2 regions of the Musicola paradisiaca NCPPB 2511 genome follow, and region 2 is predicted to be linked to the other one. Evidence: predicted binding sites of a transcription regulator. Region 2 holds the regulator's gene; the other holds the start of a gene.
The links. The regulator LexA, encoded in region 2, represses DNA repair genes until DNA is damaged. The targets are predictions, from matches to a motif close to TNCTGTATGTACATACAGNA.
Positions count from the first base shown of each region.

Region 1: the regulator LexA is predicted to act here: its motif matches at 1,807-1,826, upstream of rmuC (DNA recombination protein RmuC).

Region 1 covers NZ_CM001857.1:4,325,480-4,330,877, forward strand. Annotated here, with positions in the region: gene ubiE (bifunctional demethylmenaquinone methyltransferase/2-methoxy-6-polyprenyl-1,4-benzoquinol methylase UbiE) at 1-108, opposite strand, end outside; gene rmuC (DNA recombination protein RmuC) at 272-1,777, opposite strand; gene putA (trifunctional transcriptional regulator/proline dehydrogenase/L-glutamate gamma-semialdehyde dehydrogenase) at 1,923-5,398, opposite strand, start outside.
Region 2 covers NZ_CM001857.1:3,941,795-3,947,192, reverse strand. Annotated here, with positions in the region: gene plsB (glycerol-3-phosphate 1-O-acyltransferase PlsB) at 1-1,757, opposite strand, end outside; gene DPA2511_RS17430 (diacylglycerol kinase) at 1,886-2,251, shown strand; gene lexA (transcriptional repressor LexA) at 2,362-2,973, shown strand; gene zur (zinc uptake transcriptional repressor Zur) at 3,124-3,633, opposite strand; gene DPA2511_RS17415 (pirin family protein) at 3,746-4,447, opposite strand; gene DPA2511_RS17410 (LysR family transcriptional regulator) at 4,559-5,398, shown strand, end outside.

The DNA of each region.
Region 1 (5,398 bases), 380 kb from region 2:
ATACTTCGCCGCTACCGAGTGGAAGACATCCGCCACCATGCCTTCCTTTTCGTCCCTGGCTACCGTGCGAAAGCCGAAATGTGTCGTTTTGTCCGAATCATCTGCCATGTTCTTTGCCTGTTTTCTATCAACGTCGGGAGGAGATTACCTATTAGTGGGTAAGAGTGTAACAAACCCAGACCCAAATCGACCGTCCTTCTTTAGCTTAAAAACACGGGAAGTACCGATACTGAGGCCTGGATCATCAATGCCCCCCTTACTATGTCGCCCACTATGCGCCCCGTTCTTGCACAATATCCGTCTGCGGCAGGGCGTCCGGAACGGTTTCATCCTCCAGCGGCAACATATCGTCCTCCCACTGCGCCGCATTGACCGGGCGTTTGATTTCCACCCCTAGCGTGCGGAAACCTTCCGCCTGGCTGATCAGATTACCCCGGCCCGACACCATCTTTTTCATCGCCTGACGATAACTGCTCTGGGCTTTTTCCAGACTCTGCCCGAGCGTATTCATATCGTCCACAAACAACCTTAGCTTGTCGTACAAGCGGGAAGCGCGTTCAGCAATCAATTGGGCATTGCGGCTCTGTTGTTCATAACGCCACAGATTATTAATGGTTCGTAACGCTACCAGCAAGGTTGTGGGGCTGACCAGCATAATATTATGTTTCAATGCTTCCGTGATCAGTTCAGGTTGACGATCAATAGCGACCAGAAATGCAGGTTCCACCGGAATGAACATCAGCACGTAATCCAGCGAGCGCAAACCGGGCAGTTGTTGATAATCCTTACCGCTCAACAGTCGAATGTGGCCGCGAATAGACGCGATATGTTCATTCAGCGCCGCAGCGCGATCAATATCGCCGACGCCGTTGAAATAGCGCTCGTAGGCCAGCAACGACATTTTGGCGTCGATCACCACATCCTTGCCGTGCGGCAAACGGACAATCACGTCCGGTTGCAAACGAGCGGCGCCGTTCTGGATGCTGACCTGCGTCTCATACTCATACCCTTCCCGCAGCCCGGAGCTTTCCAGCACTCTGCTGAGCACCACTTCGCCCCAGTTGCCTTGCATTTTATTGTCGCCCTTCAGCGCGTTGGTAAGATTGACGGCCTCCTGCGCCATACGCGCGTTGAGCTGTTGCAGATTGCGGATTTCATGAGCCAGCGTATGCCGCTCCTTCGACTCAGCGCCGAAGCTATCCTGTACTTGGCGCCGAAAACCGTCGAGTTGTTCCCGCAACGGGGTCAACAGACGATCCAGACTTTGTCGGTTCTGCTGATCCACCTTTTGTCCGCTCTGCTCGAAAATACGGTTTGCCAGATTTTCGAACTGCGTCGACAACCGCTGTTCGCTGTTAATCAGCAGGCGCTGTTTCTCTTCCGCCGCCAGGCGCGTCTCTTCCAGTCGAATGGTGACTTCACGCAGTTCTGCTTCCTGCGCGCCGTTCACCTCGCGCAACGCCCGCAGTTCCTGATTGAGCTGAACGCACTCCTCACGCAATTCAGTCAGTTGTCGTAATTTTTCCTCACCGGCCGCCTGCTGACTGTAGAGACGACGCAGTTCCTGCTCTTGTTGTTCCAGGCGGCGCTGATCCTGTTGTCTCGCCTGCTGACTATCGTCAAGGCTCCGCCGCAGTTGCTCCTGCGCCTGTTCCTGCAATCGACGTTCAATATCATACTGCGTCCGTTGCTGTTGCCCGCGCAGGCTGGTTATCAGCCATCCCGCCAACAAGCCTGCGATGCCGCTGCCCAGACCATAAAATAAGGCGATATCCACACTGCCTCCCGGTTATTGAGTGCTGACGCCACAGTAAATTCACACTGTATGGATGTCCAGAGTCAGCCACAGAAATCCGTGCAAACACGCCATTTGTTGCTGTAAATGCGAGCCGTTTCCAGAAAATGGGCAGACGACAACGCCGTCATACCTGCCCCATCGTCATCAGGCTGGCGTTGCCTCCAGCCGCGGTAGTATTGATGCTGACCACCCGCTCTTTCAGCAGCCATTCCAGTACGATGTTCGTATCACCGCTCGGCAGCCCCTGCATGCCGATAATCGCGCCGCCGCGTTGCGCCAGCGCCCGACCATACGCCTGCAACGCCGCCGCATCGCCGTGGCACAGCGCTGCGTCGAAACAGACCTCCTCCGCCCGCCAGTCCCGACAAAAATGAATGGCCGACTGCACGCTTTCCGGCAATTTCAGGTAAAGCGCCTGCAATTCGGCCGACTGCGGCCACAACGCCTGACAGCCGACTGCCAGCACCGCCGCCAGCTGGGTCAGCGCATCACCGTCGTTATCCGACAAACACAACACTCGCCCATGCGGCAACAGCCTATAGGTATTGCGCTCCCCCGTCGGGCCGGGCAGCGTCTGAGCGATACCCACCGGCGTCAATTGGTCGTAACGCCGACAACAGTCGAGCAACGCCTCGCGCCGGTTAGCCTGCGCCCAGGCGTCCAGCCCGGATAACGCCTCACGCAGCAGCAAGCCGGCATCGTCCTTCGCGCCTTGCCGCAACAACGAACCGGCGGCGATTTCCGGCGGATACTGCGACAGCAGCCGCCAGAGATAAAGCGGCCCCCCGGCTTTCGGCCCGGTACCCGACAATCCTTCGCCGCCGAAAGGCTGCACACCAACCACCGCACCGACCATATTGCGATTGATGTAAAGATTGCCGACATTCGCGGTTTCCATCACCTGAGTGATCGTGTCGTCGATACGGGTATGCAGCCCCATCGTCAGGCCATACCCCAACGCATTAATCTGCGCCAGCACCTCGCCAAGCCGTTCCCGCGGATAACGCACCACATGCAGCACCGGGCCGAAGACTTCCTGTTGCAGTTCATCCACGCCGGTCAGTTCGATCAGCGTAGGCGCCAAAAAATGGCCGACGGCCAGTTCTTCCGTCGCCGTTGGTCGCGATACCTGATAAATCTTGCGGCCTTTCGCCCGCATGGCCTGGATATGCCGTTCGACCCGGTGTCTGGCATCCGCGTCAATCAGCGGGCCGATATCCGTCGTCAGGCGATCCGGATTGCCGATCCGGCATTCCGCCATCGCGCCCAACAACATGTTCAGGGTGATATCCGCCACATCGTCCTGTACGCACAGCAACCGCAACGCGGAACAGCGTTGCCCCGCGCTATCGAACGCCGATGCGATAACATCCGCTACCACCTGCTGCGTCAGGGCGGACGAATCGACAATCATGGCATTGATGCCGCCGGTTTCGGCAATCAGCGGTATCGGTCGGCCTTGCGGGCCAAGACGTTCGGCCACCGATTGACGCAGTTGCGCGGCCACGGCCGTCGAGCCGGTAAACAACACGCCGCACACCCGCGGATCCCTGACCAACGCAGCCCCCACCGATTCCCCCGGCCCCGGCAACAGTTGCAGTACCCCAGGAGGAATACCCGCCGCCAGCAAAATGTTCACCCCCTGCGCCGCCGTTAGCGGCGTTTGTTCCGCCGGTTTGGCCAGCACACTGTTGCCCGCCGCCAGCGCGGCGGCGACCTGTCCGGTAAAGATTGCCAACGGAAAATTCCATGGGCTGATACAAACCACCGGCCCGAGCGGATAGCAGGTCTGATCATCGAGCAAAATCATCTGCTCCGCGTAATAACGCAGAAAATCAACCGCTTCCCGCACTTCCGCCAGCGCATTCGGCAGCGTCTTTCCCGCTTCCCGCACCAGCAGCGCCATCAGCGCCGCCCGCTGGCTTTCCATGATATCCGCCGCCCGACTCAGCACCACCGCCCGTTCCGTCGCCGGCGTCGAACGCCAGACGGCGAACTGCTCCGTCGCATCGTTTAGTGCCTGTTCAATCTCCCCAGGGCTCGTTTCCCGTACATAACCGACGATATCGCGCCGATCCGCCGGATTACATACCGGTTGCGCTTCCGTCATCGCCATCGGCCCCGCCGCCAGTACCGGCGCCGCCTGCCATGTACTGGCAGCGCTGATCAGCAAGGCGCTGGACAGCGAGGCCAGCACATGTTCGCACGCCAAATCCACACCGAACGCATTGCGCCGCTGGCTGCCGTATAGATGACGCGGCAAGGGGATATGCGGATGCGGCAGGCCGGCCAGTCCTTCCCGTGTCGCCATCGCGTCCACTTCGCTCACCGGATCGGCCGTCAGCACATCCACGGGAATCGCCAGATCGGCGATACGATTGACGAACGACGTGTTGGCGCCGTTTTCCAGCAGACGCCGCACCAAATAGGCCAGCAGCGTTTCATGCGTGCCGACCGGCGCATACACACGACAGGGGCGCCCGAGTGTACCGTCGGACGTTTTCCCCACCACCTGCTCGTACAGCGACTCACCCATGCCATGCAGACACTGAAATTCATACTGACCCGGCGCGTAGTTGCTCCCCGCCAGATGGTAGATGGCGCTCAAGGTATGTGCGTTGTGGGTGGCGAACTGCGGATAGATCAGCGCCGGTTCCGCCAATAACCGACGGGCGCAGGCCAGATAAGCCACATCGGTGTACACCTTGCGGGTATAGACCGGATACCCTTCCAGCCCCTCAACCTGCGCCCGTTTGATTTCGCTGTCCCAGTAAGCGCCTTTGACCAGCCGGACCATCAGCCGCCGTTGGCTGCGCCGTGCCAGATCGATCAACGCATCGAGCACCAGCGGGCAACGTTTTTGATAGGCCTGCACCACAAAACCGATGCCGTTCCACCCCGCCAGTTGGGGTTCAACGCACAGTTTTTCCAGCAAATCGAGCGAGATCTCCAGGCGATCCGCCTCTTCCGCGTCGATATTAATGCCGATGTCATACTGACGCGCCAGCAACACCAGCGACAACAAACGGGGGTACAGCTCCGTCATGACCCGTGCATACTGCGCCCGGCAATAACGGGGATGCAGCGCCGACAACTTGATGGAAATGCCCGGCCCTTCATAAATACCCCGTCCGCCGGATGCGTTGCCGATGGCACGAATCGCCTGTTGGTAGGCGTGCAGATACGCCTGTGCATCCGTGGCGGTCAGGGCGGCTTCGCCAAGCATGTCATAGGAGTAACGAAACCCCATTTCCTCGCGCCGACGGGCATTGGCTAACGCATCACTGATGGTTTCACCGGTCACGAACTGTTCGCCCATCAGGCGCATCGCCAGATCGACGCAGCCCCGAATCAACGGTTCCCCTCCCCGGGCAATCAAACGGCGGAGCGTACCGGGCAAACCGGCCACATCCTGATAAGCCAGCACGTTGCCGGAAATCAGCAGCCCCCAGGCGGTAGCGTTGATAAACAAGGATTTATTCGGCCCGATTCGCGCCCGCCAGTCGCCTTTGACGATCTTGTCGCGAATCAGTACATCGCGGGTGGCGTTGTCCGGAATGCGCAGCAGCGATTCAGCCAGACACATCAAGGCCACGCCTT
Region 2 (5,398 bases):
TTGTTCATGCCTAGCGCATGATCCAGCAGTTCGGACGCACTTTTCGTCGGCACGGTAATGTCGCCGGTATAGGGCACGTTACGCAGTAATTGCAGGTAGCATTCCAGCTGTTCTTCCATCTGCTCGCGGGTGAGGGAGCGCTGACGAGAGGCCAGCAAGGCGGTTGAACACAAATTCATGGCATTGGCCGCTGCCGCATTGTTGATTCGCACCATGATACTGGCGGCGATGCTCTGGACGGTCGGCGTCAGCCAGACTGGCCGCTGCGGCTCGATCGGGTCGATGTCGTCGCGCCATTGCGGTACGTGGGTGTTGAGGTAGCTGGTCAGCGATAGCGGTTCGCCGATGTTTACGTACCCTTGCCCCAGATTACGCAGCTTACTCAGGCCGCGCACCATCTGTATGAACCCTTCTTTTTCTTTGGTAGCGCCGCGCAATTCCTTGGCATAGGTTCCCACTTCCATCACATGTTCGTAACCAATGTAGATAGGAACCAGTGTTATGGGACGGGTTCCGCCACGCAGCATGGCTTGAATCGTCATCGCCAGCGTGCCGGTTTTAGGTTCCAGCAAACGCCCCGTGCGTGAACGGCCGCCCTCGACAAAATACTCTACGGAATAACCGCGGGTGAACAGTTCGCCCAGGTATTCGCGGAACAACGTGGAATAGAGCTTATTGCCTTTGAAGGTTCGGCGGATGAAGAAAGCGCCGAGACGGCGGAAAATCGGCCCGGCCGGCCAGAAGTTCAAGTTAATGCCCGCCGCGATGTGCGGAGGCACCAGCCCCTGGTGATAAAGCACATAGGAAAGCAGCAGGTAATCCATATGGCTGCGATGACAAGGAACATACACCAGTTCGTGCCCGTCCTGAGCCAGCTGGCGGACCCGCTCGGCGTTATGGACGTTAATCCCTTGATATAACCGGTTCCAGGTCCAGCTCAGGACGCGATCGGAAAGGCGAATCGCTTCGTAAGAAAAATCGGCGGCGATTTCTTCCAGCAGGGTAATCGCGTTCTGTTGCGCTTTCTCGTGGGAAATCTTTTTTACCCGCGCTTCATCATCGATGGCTTTAGCTATTGCTTTGGACGACAACAGTTTGTTGAACAGATCCTGCCTTGCGGGCAGTCTGGGGCCGACTGCTGCCAGTCGTAGTCGGGAAAAATGCATCCGCGCTACGCGAGCCAGCTTGTGGGCGATGGTCTTGTCAGTACCATGTTCTGTGGCCATATAACGCAGGGATACCGGCGTTGAGAAACGCACGAAACTGTCCCGTCCCAGCCACAAAACGGCAAAAAATTTCTCGATGCCGTTCAGCAATCGTAAATGTGGCGTTTCCTGATTCTGCTGGCCTTCGCGGCCAGGTGAGCGTCCGAACATGACGGACACGGGAATCATCTGGATATCCAGATCCGGATTATTACGGTGCAGATCCAGGTAGTCATGAAAGAGCTTGATCGATTTCTCTTTCGGGACGTAGTAATGGAACACGCGCGGGCCGTCATTGACAAAGACGTAACTTGGCAACGTCTTGCCATCAATATGGAGTGGCTGCAGCGGATCCGGCAAACCGAGCTCGCGGCATTTGGTGCGCAGAGTCAGTAAATCCGCTTTGGAGTTGTAGGGCAGCACATAGAAAATCGGCCGGGACGGATCCAACTGTTGTTCAGCAACGGGATCCTGGGGAATAACTTTACTCTTCACCAGGAATTTAAGGGGAATATTCAGTAATTTATAGTAAATTCTACGCCAACCTGACATAACAACCAGAAGCCTCCTGTTAGCAACGCGCCGAAAGGATACCAGAAACCCGACAGGATATCTGTGGTGATACGTTCGTGCGGGCACGTTAAAATTGCGTTCAATCACAAATTACAGGTGGAGCAAGTATGAATAAAACAACGGGGTTCACCCGGCTCGTTAAAGCAACAGGGTACTCGTTGCAAGGATTGAAACAGGCATGGCTGCACGAAGCGGCATTTCGTCAAGAATCGCTACTGACTCTCGCCGCGATTATTATTGCGTGTTGGCTACCGGTTTCAACGATTGAGCGGTTGTTGCTCATCGGTTCGGTGGTGTTGATTGTGTTGTTTGAGCTTGTCAACAGTGCGATAGAAGCGGTTGTGGATCGTGTCGGGATGGACTATCACGAATTGTCCGGCAGGGCGAAGGATATTGGCTCGGCGGCGGTGTTTGTCGCCTGTTTGCTGGCCGCAAGCGTGTGGGGAAGCTTGCTGTGGAGCCATTTTGCGTGAGGCTTCGAATATTCGCAGAAAATTCCGTGGAATAGCGTTCTTCCGGGTTCCCATTGCCGGTATCCCTGTATATACTCACAGCGAAACTGTATAAACAACCAGGGGGCGGGATGAAAGCATTAACCACCAGACAACAACAGGTCTATGATCTTATTCGCGATCATATCTCTCAGACCGGGATGCCACCGACCCGTGCTGAAATTGCAAGTCAACTCGGCTTTCGCTCGCCAAATGCAGCGGAAGAGCATCTTAAAGCGCTGGCGCGCAAAGGTGTCATAGAGATCGTTACCGGCGCATCTCGTGGAATCCGGTTGCTGATGGAAGAAGAAGATCAAGGGCTACCATTGATTGGCCGTGTGGCTGCTGGCGAGCCCTTACTGGCTCAACAGCATATCGAATGTCATTACCAGGTCGATCCCGCCATGTTCAAGCCTAACGCGGATTTTTTGCTGCGCGTCAGCGGTATGTCGATGAAAGATATTGGTATTCTTGACGGTGATTTGTTAGCTGTTCACAAAACCCAGGATGTGCGTAATGGTCAGGTCGTCGTTGCACGTATTGAAGATGAAGTGACGGTCAAGAGACTGAAAAAGCAGGGGAATATTGTGCAGCTGCTGGCAGAGAACAAGGATTTTGAGCCCATTGTCGTCGATTTGCGTGAACAGAATTTCTCGATTGAAGGTTTGGCCGTCGGCGTAATTCGTAACGGCGACTGGAGCTGATTTTTCTCGCCGGTTTGATTCCGATTCCTGCTACTTATACAGTCTGGCTGGCGCTTTTTGTTTACCTTTACCGATGAGCGCCTGCCGTGACCTGTAAAATCCCTTTTGATGTGTGACGGTCGATGTTGAACCTCGTAGGTTGCCCGATGTTCAACGCTTCTTCACGATCAGGCTGTGATCATGATTGCAACTATCCCGCTGTTCGCAGGACTCCACCTGTTGGCATTCTCGGCAGAAACCATGCGCTTCCACAACGCTGTGCCGCATCACGAACCCTGACTGTTGCGCCAATTGCTGCAGCGTTTCTTCCACGCCTTCAGTCTGGCGTTCAGTCACTTGTCCGCACCGGTCGCAGATGAACAACGCGGAAGTATGGCTGTGTTCTTCAAAGTGGTGGCACAGCACATAGCTGTTGTTGGACTCGACACGATGAATAAATCCTTGCTCAAGAAGGAAATCCAGTGCGCGATAAACTGTGGGCGGCTTGGCTTGCGGCTCTGATGCACGCAGGAGATCGAGTAAGTCATATGCACTGATGGCGCCGGTTTGCTGTGCGATTAAACGCAGCACTTCCTGACGCTGGGGTGTAAGACGCACGTTGCGCTGCTGACAAAGCTGTTCGGCCTGAATGACAAGTTTGTCCGGATTGACGGAATCCATGGCAATAACCCTGAAGCCTGTTTGGGATCATGCGGCCATCTTAGCATGACAGGGCAAAAACACTGAAACGCGCCGCTTTAGCGCCTATTTGCCTTAGCTTGTGTTGGGTAGGTCAGGCGACCAGGTCGATCAGTAAAGCTCGCGTATCGGAGCCGGCCTGTAAAGTGAGACTCTTTTCCTGTTGGATGAATGCGCCATCTCCGCAGTGCAAATTCCGGCTCGCATCGGCGCAACCGCAAACGCGGATGCTGCCGTAGATGGATTGCAGATAACCGCTATTACCTTTCAATGGCAGGGTCTGCTGCTCGCCGGTTTTCATGTCCACATGGTGAATCCAGACCTGCTGGCGAAGGTGAAGGGCGTTTGGGGTATCTTCCGGCGAGGCGATTAACTGGTTGCCAGACGCTTGCAGCGTCAGCCGCTGCAGGGGGGAATTCTCGCGCGTCGGACACGCATCCAACCATAACTGAAGACGAGTCAACGGGGTTGTGTCGTCGATGTTGTGCTCGCTATAGCTAATGCCCGGCTGTGTTGCCAACAGTAATACGTCGCCCGCATCGGCGCGGATGTGGGCGCCGTTGCTATCACGGTATTCGGCCCGCCCTTGCAACAGAATATTCAGGATATCAACACGTGGATAGGTACGCGGCTGAAAGGCGGTTTTGGGTGACAACACTTCCTGGTTCAGCACGCGTAATGACGCAAACCCGAGATAATCAGGATCGAAATAGTGGCCGAAGGAAAAGGTATAACGAGCCTGTAACCAGCCATAGTCAGCCTGGCCGCACTGTTCAGCAACTCTGCTAATGATCATGGTATTTCAGACCCTTGGAATTGTTAATGCTGAGATGGTAATTGGCTGGACGATGGATTGTTAGCCAGTTAATCTGGTGGGTACATTCAAAAATCCTGAATGAGTGGAGAAATGGCAAAAGAACGAGCATTAACATTAGAAGCTTTACGGGTTATGGACGCTATTGATCGTCGAGGAAGTTTTGCCGCCGCGGCGGATGAATTGGGCCGGGTTCCCTCCGCGCTGAGTTACACCATGCAGAAGTTGGAGGAAGAACTGGATGTCGTGTTGTTCGACCGTTCCGGCCATCGAACCAAGTTCACCAATGTTGGTCGCATGTTGCTGGAACGTGGACGCATATTGCTTGAAGCGGCAGATAAGCTGACGACGGATGCTGAAGCGCTGGCGCGAGGATGGGAAACCCATTTGACTATCGTGGTGGAAGCGCTGGTGCCGACTGAACGTCTGTTTCCTCTATTGGATAAACTGTCGCTGAAAGCCAATACTCAGGTGTCGCTGCTGACTGAGGTGTTGGCGGGAGCCTGGGAGCGCCTGGAGCAAGGGCGAGCGGATATCGTTATTGCCCCAGATATGCATTTTCGCTCCTCCTCGGAAATCAATACCCGCAAACTCTACTCAATGAAGAACGTCTATGTGGCTAGCCCGGATCACCCGATTCATGATGAACCTGAGCCATTATCGGAAACGACTCGTGTTAAATACCGAGGTATTGCGATTGCCGATACTGCCCGTGAACGCCCGGTTTTGACGGTTCAACTGTTGGATAAACAACCACGGCTGACGGTGAGCTCAATGGATGACAAACGCCGGGCGTTATTGGCCGGGCAAGGCGTTGCGACGATGCCTTATGATCGTGTAGTGGATGATATTGCTGCGGGTCGCCTGCGGGTGGTCAGCCCGGAAAGCACGTTTGAAAGCAACATTATCATGGCGTGGCGGCGGGATAGTATG